DNA from 3 places in the Labilibaculum euxinicum genome. Region 1 is predicted to be linked to each of the others. Evidence: riboswitches for the same ligand, from Rfam matches in the RefSeq annotation. Region 1 holds a riboswitch; each other region holds the start of a gene.
What was found. A riboswitch is a leader RNA that binds a small molecule or an ion and turns the genes downstream of it on or off. The one in region 1 is predicted to bind cobalamin.
Positions count from the first base shown of each region.

Region 2: linked by a shared signal. The riboswitch ahead of ACY0M5_RS10515 (ABC transporter substrate-binding protein) and the one ahead of ACY0M5_RS13080 (TonB-dependent receptor domain-containing protein) in region 1 are both predicted to bind cobalamin.
Region 3: linked by a shared signal. The riboswitch ahead of ACY0M5_RS10535 (TonB-dependent receptor plug domain-containing protein) and the one ahead of ACY0M5_RS13080 (TonB-dependent receptor domain-containing protein) in region 1 are both predicted to bind cobalamin.

Region 1 covers NZ_OY782756.1:3,291,571-3,294,857, reverse strand. Annotated here, with positions in the region: gene ACY0M5_RS13085 (putative transporter) at 1-317, opposite strand, end outside; cobalamin riboswitch at 765-949, opposite strand; cobalamin riboswitch at 1,255-1,467, shown strand; gene ACY0M5_RS13080 (TonB-dependent receptor domain-containing protein) at 1,604-3,287, shown strand, end outside.
Region 2 covers NZ_OY782756.1:2,612,551-2,615,837, forward strand. Annotated here, with positions in the region: gene ACY0M5_RS10510 (TIM barrel protein) at 120-1,118, shown strand; cobalamin riboswitch at 1,273-1,478, shown strand; gene ACY0M5_RS10515 (ABC transporter substrate-binding protein) at 1,567-2,748, shown strand; gene ACY0M5_RS10520 (iron chelate uptake ABC transporter family permease subunit) at 2,756-3,287, shown strand, end outside.
Region 3 covers NZ_OY782756.1:2,617,763-2,621,049, forward strand. Annotated here, with positions in the region: gene ACY0M5_RS10530 (ABC transporter substrate-binding protein) at 1-837, shown strand, start outside; cobalamin riboswitch at 934-1,140, shown strand; gene ACY0M5_RS10535 (TonB-dependent receptor plug domain-containing protein) at 1,306-3,287, shown strand, end outside.

The DNA.
Region 1 (3,287 bases):
ATAACAATTCCTGAAGCGAGCAGGTTAATCTTTAATCCATTATTTTTAAGTGAAGTGATAAAGCGTGGCCCCACCTCTAAACCAATGGAATAAACAAATAATATCAAGCCAAATTCTTTAATAAAGTGCAATACGTGTGCATCGGTAGCAGCTCCCAAATGACCAATTAACAGACCGGAAAACAGTATGCCTGCAATGCCCAATTTAATTTTGAAAAACCTTAGTTTTCCAAATAGAATACCTAAAACAGCGGCCAGACAAATGATGACAATTGTAGATGCTGTTCCTGGTGTAGTTAATAGTTCTATAATGTTCATGTTGAATTATTGGTGTTTTAAACGATATGATCTCAAAAGAAGATCATTTTTTAGTGAGAAATAAAGGGATATGAAAAGAGCCGGAACTCCCATCTACCTTGATACGAAGTCAGGATATTATGAATTGGCAAATGAAAGTGCCGGCTCAACTTAATTGATCCAGAGGCTGGTCAGGAATCAATAAGGAATGTTATAAACTTGTTGAAAGGGGAATAAAATATTTTTTTCGGAATGATTAGTTTTAAAGCCAAAATACATGTCGTATTTAGTCTTAACTGTTTTCTCCATTTCGCGAGGAGTGCTGCTTACTTTTTGCATAACAATACATTTTAAATGGTAAAACTGTATGCTTTGCGTTAATCAATAAAAAAACAGGAATAATAGAATTAAAAAGGAACTTTTAATTCACTAGCGAGTCCTGATTTTTAGCTTTATGTCGCGAAAGCATCAATCTAATTAAATAAGACAGGTCTCCTGGCTTTTCCATTTACAACGCCTTCCCATTCCATATGTTGGAACAGTGGCTTGATGTTGCAAACTGTTTTGGAATTACAGTTGCGCGTCAGCTCACGATTTTAACGTGATTCCCTATTAAACCCTTTTTACGGGGTATCTTAATTATTTTCGGAAGCAAAGTTATCAAAAAAAGTATCTAAAAAACAAATTTAAATTTCCTTTAAGTTGAATCAATTTGATTTCATGGCAATTAAAAAAGGAGAAGTAAAGAAACTGATCGTTTACAGAGGTATGGATTTTACAAGTAATCTATTGCTGAAGCTAATTTGATTTTCTGGGATGTTGATTAAAATAACAGAATCTTAATTTGCTTGTAATGAGAATTATAAATTATGTGCTGATTTTCGGAAACCAGAATATTTATGCTATAAAACACTTTTGGTTTGTTTGATGTGAATACGATATCTTAAAATATATATGATACATTTGCATCGATTTTGGTGTTCTGCTCAGGCTATCGTCTGAGGGAATGAAAAGGGAATCCGGTGAGAATCCGGAACAGTACCCGCTACTGTAAATCTCATTTTGTCATGTGCAAAATATGGTTTTTACACCGCAAGCCACTCTCAGAAATGGGGGGAAGGCTGTAAAAGCTGAGATAAGTCAGGAGACCTGCCAAGTCGTAACTAAAGAACATTTTGCTTCCGGGAATCGAAGTATATGTATTGAACTTACGCGCGTGTTCGGTATTTATTTTTCTAATTTCTTTCTTTGTTTGTGTAAACATTTGGAGGCAAGATGTGATGTTTAAAATCAAAAACAACTCAATCATGCAAAAAAAGATGTTGTCCTTACTGCTTTGTGTTTTGCTTAGTCTATTTGTGGCCAAAGCACAAAATGTGAATGTAAAAGGAATTATTAAAGAAAATGGAGTCCCAATTGTCGGCGCAAATGTGTATGTGAAAGATATTGATCATGGTTCAGTTACAAATCCTTCAGGAATATTTCAAATTTTTGGCATTACTCCAGGTGAACATATTGTCGAGATTACTTTTGTTGGCTACCAAAAAAAAATCAGTAAAATTGAAGTAAAACCTGATATGCCAATGCTTGAGTTTGAATTGGAAAAAACAGCAACTTTGCTTGATGGTGTCGAAATTTCTGCTGAATGTATTCGAAAAACGGAAGCAGCCTTAAAACTACCGGTTCCACTTAAAGATATCCCGTTAACAACATCAAGTGTTGGTGCTGAATTGATAGAGCAAACTCAGGTAAATAGCATCAACGAAGCTTTAAATTACTCTACAGGAATAAAACCGATGCTTAATTATGGCGGTTTTCAGACATTTACGATGAGAGGTTTTGGAGCTCCTGTAATTATGCAGGATGGAGCAAGGGATGAACGAATGAATTTTTCGAACAGTGCTCCTGTAACATCTTTGGCAGCAGTAGAACGAATCGAATTCTTAAAGGGCCCGGCATCAGTGCTTTACGGGCACTCAGCAGTTGGAGGTATCATTAACATTGTTCGTAAGCAACCGTCGAAAGATTTACGGGCTAATTTTTCGACAAGTTACGGAAGTTGGGAAAGCAAAAGAGTTAATGTTGGTGTCGGAAACCGAATTAGTAATAAGCTGAGCTATCGCTTTGATGCCGCATTGTCCGATCAGAAGGGATGGCGAAACGCAGGTGATAAAACATCCAATGCTTACCTTGCTTTGAATTATGATTTGGATGACAAAAATCAGTTTGAACTTAGGGTGGGAGTAAATGACGATTTTTACGGAACCGAAACAGGATTACCAGCTGTAACAAATGATATTTATACGAAAGAAGGCAAATTATTGTACAAAAAAGGTGATTTACCAACTTCTTTCGACCGTAAACAACGTTATAACGATCCTGCTGATTTTTTGGATCATGAAAATGTTAACGCATCAATAAAATACACCCGGAAAACCTCCGGAAATTCCAAATTGAAAATGCAAGCTTCCTATTCTGACGATTTGATTGATTATTTTTCAACAGAAGAGCTGAGTTATTTGCATTCGGAAAATCCAATATACGATACCTATTTTTTACAAGGAGGAGAAAAAATACATATTAGTTTAGATACTTTGCAACGTACTTATCCTTTACGATTTTCTCATCATACAAAAACTTTTCAAAATGATTTGTATTATTCAACTCAGATAAAAACAGGTTTGTTACAGCACAATCTTACAATGGGCTGTTTTTTTATGTATATCGATCGAATTTCTTACAAAGGGTATGATTTTGACGGAGGAGATGTAGCAGGAGCAGGTTTGTTTGCAAAAATTGCTGTTCGTAACCCTGTACTAAATCAAGGAGGTTTAACAACAAAGTTTTCAGGTGCAAGTATTTATCACGAAATGGTGAATGCTTTGTATGCACAGGATTTAATTGAGATTTCAAAACAGTTTAAATTCATGCTGGGGATGCGTTTCGATTATTTTAACATGAGGTATCAGTCTGGAATAGTAAGTAATGGAA
Region 2 (3,287 bases), 680 kb from region 1:
GATTCAGAAATAGATAGTAAGGGGGGTGTTAAAATGATCATTTAAAACTATTTTTGATGTGAATTTTTAAACAGCCCCTTAATTTTGTGGTTGTGTTGGTGAAAAATACATTATTATATATGAATTATAAAAATTTAATGGACTTCTCTGTTTATCCATCTGATGTGAGTCGTTTTGAGAACGGATGGAAAGGACTGGAAGAATATATTATTGACAAAAAAATAGATGGGGTTGAATTACTAATCGGTTATGATTCTCCATCCGAAGAAATCCCAAAAGGAATAGTTAAAAGTGTTCATTTGCCATTTTGGGTAACCTGGTTGGATGTTTGGCGAAAAGGAGAGGATGCTGCCAAATATTATTTTCCTAATATGTTAGCCGAGCATTTGCAATTTTGCTGCGGAGGTACGAATGCTGCAGAAATGATTACTTCTCAGAAGAAACTGTGGGAATACGCAGCACATTTTCAACCATCTCATGCTGTTATACACGCTGCACATGTAGAATTGGAACATGCTTTTACGCGTGATTTTAACTATAAAAGCACTGAGGTAATGACGGGTTTAGCAGAAATGCTGAACAGAACGGCTCAGGAATTTGGTGATGGAGAACCTCCTGTTACATTAGCAATCGAAAATTTGTGGTGGCCTGGTCTGGATTTTTTATTTCCGGCTGAGGCCGATGATTTTGCATCACGACTGGATTTTTCAAATTGGAATCTACTTTTGGATACGGGACATTTAATGAATACGAATATTACATTGAGATGTGAGGATGAGGCCATTGATTTTGTTTTGGATCGGATATCACGATTGTCAAAAGATATTCAGGCGAAAATTAAGAGTCTGCATTTGAATTTGAGTTTATCAGGAGAATATCAAACGAAACAGGTTATGAATGGTTTGCCAACAGGATGGTCAGACTTAAATCATACGGAGAAATATACTACAGCACGTAATCATGTTCTGCAGATTGATCAGCACTTGCCATTTACCAGTAAACGGGTAAAAGAGATTATTCACGAGATTGAACCTGAAATTGTAATTCATGAATTCATTACAAAGGATATCAACGAATATTCAGAGAAATTGGATGTTCAGATGAATGCCTTACGTTAGTGAAATTGCATGAGATGTCTTTAAATAGCATTTTTCACATTTCTGCATCTTATAATAAAGACTGTTTCGTTCAATACGATTCAGTCTTTTTGTTTTTGTATGACAGTTATTCCTGATTGCTTTTTTAAAACCTCTTCTTTTTCCGAAATATTCCATAGATTTGCAGGAATTGGGTTTCTCTCTTTTGAGAATTAAAATGGGAATCCGGTGCAATACCGGAGCTGTCCCCGCAGCTGTAAGCCCTCAATGATTTTTCATTGATAAGTTCTGACAAATCAGCCACTATGTGAATGTAGTTTTACATGGGAAGGCGTTAGAATTGGGTAAAGCCAGAAGACCTGCCTAATAAATTGAACTGTTTCGTAACTTCGGGGAACTGAGTAACGAAGGTATAATTGTAGTAATTGTATTTTCTTGTCTGCTATCCCCACAATTATTGTGGAAGAAAATGAATTTATTAAAATCAAGCTGTTGGGCATTACTCCTAATCCTGTTATTGGGTGCTATTTCCTGTCAATCCGGCGATCCAAAAAAGAAAGAAAAACAAGCTGATAATTCAGCTGTCGATTCATCTTTTTATCATCAATCTCAATTAAAGTACGCCAAAGGCTTTCAAATTAAACTTCTTGCCAGTGGCTTAAAAGAATTGATTGTTTGGGATCCTTGGAACGAAGGCAAAATTTTCCAAAAATATTATTTGAAGAATCGTGGGGAAAAAACGGATATTCCGGTTCCTGCTGATGGTTTGTTGGTAGAGGTTCCTGTAAGAAGTATTGCCGCGCTATCGAGTACTCAAATCGGAATTTTAAAGTTCTTAAACGTTCAGGATCGAATTGTTGCAGTTTCTTTGCGCGATCGTATTTACGATGAGGAGTTGGATAAAAAGGCTCAGAATGGAACGATACAAGCGGTAGGTCATTCGGAAAGTCTGAATTTTGAGAAAATTGTTGAGTTGGATCCTGAATTGGTAATGGTTGCCGGTTTTATGAACATCACCGACAAGGAAACTAAATTAATGAACGCAGGTTTACCGGTTGCTTATAATATAGAGTGGATGGAAACTTCACCCTTGGCACGTGCTGAATGGGCAAAATTTATTGCAGCCTTTTTTAATGAGGAGGCCGAGGCCGAAAAACATTTTAATGCTGTAGAAAGGAGATACAATGATTTGAAAATGTTGGTGGAACATGTGGAGAGTAAACCAAGTATTCTTTCAGGCTATAATTTTAAAGGCATTTGGTATATGCCAGGCGGACAAAGCTACTTAGCGCAATTCCTTCGCGACGGAAAGGCAGATTATTGTTGGTTTTCTGATAGCATCAGTGGCAGTATGCCATTAAGTTTTGAGATTGTTTTCGATAAGCAGGGAGAAGCAGATATTTGGTTTGGCCCCGGACAATGCAGAACTTTGGAGGATATGAAAAACATGGATGAGCGTTACACTTTATTTCGATCATATAAAACAGCTCATGTTTTTTGTTCAACAAAACGAATGAAAGATAGCGGCGCCAACGATTGGTTTGAGTCTGGTGTAATGCAACCCGATGTTGTGTTTAAAGATGTGATTAAGATTTTACATCCTGAATTGCTGCCAAATTATGAATTGTATTACTATCAACAATTGAAATAGGAGAGCTATGCTGTTGAATAAAAAAGGAAGATTGTTTTCGCTCGTATTTGGGATACTATTCCTTCTCATTTGTGGTATTTTCCTGTTGGATTTGATATTCGGAAGTGTAAATATTCCTTTTAAAAAGGTGTTTGCAATTCTATATGGTGCTGATGTGAAAAACTCATGGAACTACATCATTTTAAATTTTCGATTGCCGAAAGCTTTAACTGCCATTTTTGTTGGAGCCGGATTATCGGTTACAGGCTTAATGATGCAGACACTTTTCAGAAATCCATTGGCAGGACCTTACGTTTTGGGAATTAGTTCCGGAGCAAGTCTGGGAGTTGCTTTAATGGTAATGGCATCGGCTTTAATGCCGGTTGCTTTTGGTGTAATTTCGGCTTTTCTGGGTAGTTGGGCTTTGGTTGTTGCTGCTGTTTTAGGTGCATCATTAGTATTTATGCTGGTTGCTTTGGCCTCTCTTAAAATATCCGATAGTGTTTCATTGCTGATTATCGGGATCATGTTTGGAAGTATTACCGGTGCTGTAGTAAATA
Region 3 (3,287 bases), 670 kb from region 1:
GGTTCGATTGTTACGCTTGGTTTGGAGGATAAGTTGTTAGGGATGACACGAGCAGAGAAAGTTTATAATAAAAGTATCTCGGAAAAAGTAACGAGTGGCGAAATTTCAAATTTAGGCGGAGCACACAATAAGAATATAGATTTTGAGAAAATGATTGATCTGGCGCCGGAATTAGTTATTTTATCTGCCTTAAATGGGATGAAAGCGGACGAAGGTCAAATGGAAGAGCTTGGCTTTAAATTGGCATATTCCTTGAATTGGATGGAAGAAACCCCATTGGGAAGAGCTGAATGGTTGAAATTCACAGCTGCTTTTTTTAACAAAGAAAAGATGGCAGACTCTTTATTTAAGCAGATTGAAATAAACTATAAACAACTTAAGGCTAAAGTGGTAAGTCTTAAAGCTAAACCAAATGTTTTGTTGGGATGGAGTTATAAGGGAATATGGTATGTTCCCGGAGGAAAGAATTATATGGTAAGCTATTTGAGGGATGCAGGAGCTAATTATTTTCTTTTTGATGATGAAACAAGAGGGAACATTCCAATGAGTGTAGAATCCGTTTTGGATCAATGCAGTCAAGCTGATATATGGATTTATCCCGGAACCACTAAAAGTTTAGCTGATATTGAAAATAACGGCGAAATATTTACACAATTTGCGGCCTATCAAAATAAAGAAATCTACAATATCTACAAAAGATCAAATTCTAATGGAGGGAGTGACTGGTGGGAGACCGGCAGTCTTAGACCGGATCTTGTGTTAAAGGATTTTATAAAGGTGCTGCATCCTGATTTATTAGCTCAGGACACAACATATTATATTAATAAGCTGAATTGATATAATGAACAGTAATATATTGCCTTCATTTTCAGAGAGGATCAAATAAAGTTTCTTTTATTTCTGTAGAAATTATTTTGTGCAATAAAAAAAATCATACATTTGCGTCGCATTTGGTATTTTGTTCCTCATTATTCAGGAATGAAATGAAAAGGGAATTCGGTGAAAATCCGAGACTATACCCGTAGCTGTAAGTTCTAAAAAGAGCTTTTTGAAAGTCCTATGCCACTGTTCCGATTTTGGAATGGGAAGGCCTCAAAAAGTAGAACAAGTCAGAAGACCTGCCTTTGCAATCAATTTTAAGTCATTGCTTTCGGGAAAAAGAGCAAGTGAACGAAAACTTTATCGAACATTGATACAAGGATTGATTTGCCATAACCGGTCCTCCATGTCATGTTGCGAAATTTTCTTTTAGCTCCCTGTCTGCATTGCATTGGTTAAACTTATTTTCATTTATTCTTAAAAAACATGAAAAGAACATTTTTAACGGCTTTTGCATTGCTGTCACTATTAAATTCTGCAGTAAAAGCTGATGAGATTCCAAATCCTGCCAAAGATACAACGGCAGTGAAACACCTGAATTTATCAGAAGTTAAGATTAACGCATCACGTGTAAATGCAAAAATGAAGGATCTTCCTCAAAAGGTTGAGGTGGTTACAAGAAGAATGATTGAAGCGACTCCTGCAGTTGATATGGGTGAGTTGTTAAAGAAGACTGCAGGTGTTGATATTATTCAATATCCAGGAATTTCTTCAGCTGTTAGTATGAGAGGTTTTGCACCATCTACATCAAATAAATACAATGTGATTTTAATTGATGGCAAACCTGCAGGAACTACCAATATTGCAACAATAGATATGTCGAATGTAGAGCGGGTTGAAATTTTAAAAGGCCCTTTTTCAGCACAATATGGCTCTTCGGCTATGGCCGGAGTAATCAATATTGTTACCAAAGAGAGTACGCAAAGTATTACCGGAAATGCAAGTGTTTCTTACGGAAGCTTCGAAACATATACAGGTAGTTTAAATGCCGGTGGTGCTTTATCTGAATCTATGGATTTTGATGTGAGCTGCAATTACCAAAAACAAGGAAAGGATTATAAAATTGGGAAAAATAATATCTATGATAAGGATTATGCAGAAACCATATTAGATCCAACTACCTACGGTGAGAAAATGGAGCACTCGCAATTCGAAAGACAGAATGCAAGTGCACGTTTAGGTTTTATTTTAGATGAGAACTGGAAAATCAATATACATCAGTCGGTGTTTATTGCCAATGATGTTGAAACACCAGGTTCTTTTTGGCATGTGAATGGTATGAATTCAAAAGATATGAATAAGTATACAACAAGTGCGGATGTACTGGGAAAAATAGGAAATCATAAGCTTAGTTTATCACCTTTTCATACAAAAGAAGAATCAACTACGTTCAATTCTAAATATGGAGATACAGAAAATATTCATAAAAATTACGGTTTCATTCTTGAGGATGCTTTTAAAGTAGGAGAGCACTCTTTTGCTTTTGGTATTGATAATAAAAATGATGTTTCCGAAAGTAATAAATGGAATACTTTGGGTGATATTACAGCCCCTTCTACTCCAAAATATAAAAATGTATCGACTGGTATTTTTGGTCAGGTAAATACAAATACTTTAGATGGAAAATTGAATATTGCTATAGGAGCGAGATATGATTTGGTGAAATTGAAATTGGAAGCAGACGATTTATTAGGAAATGAAGCAAGTTCAGAGGAATACAACGTGTTTACGCAAAATGTGGGGGTAAAATATGAATTTCTTGAAGGATTAGCGGTTCATTCAAGTTGGGGAAATGCATTTTATGCTCCTGATGCTTTTCAAAAGGCAGGAATGTATACCACTGCATATGGAACCACAAAGGGAAATCCAAATTTGAAGGATGAGCAAAGTAATACTTTTGATGTTGGATTTGAATATAAGAATTTTGGGAAAGGATTTAATTTCGATTTTACTTATTTTAAAACACATCATAATAACATGATCGTTAGTTATTCTGTTGACCCGGATGGCACAGCCTACAATGGTGATGAGTATAAAACATACAAAAATGCCAATTTTGCCGATATGGATGGAATTGAAATTGAATCATCATTTGATTTTGGCGCATTGGCAGACTACAATTATTCCTTGAAACTATATGCAAATTATACTCATATCATTGATGCGATAGTAACTCAGCGAGTGAAACAAACTGATGGAACTTATAAAAATGAAGAAAGTCAGATGAGATATGTTCGCGATAATAATGCCAATTTCGGTATCGAATTCGATAATTTGAATGGGTTTTCTACTCGTTTAAATGCGCGATATATTGGTCATAGATATGAAGATAATTGGTATACATATTATCCAATTCGTACTAATGTTACTGAAAAAGTTCTTCGTCACCCGGTTTCAATGGTATTTGA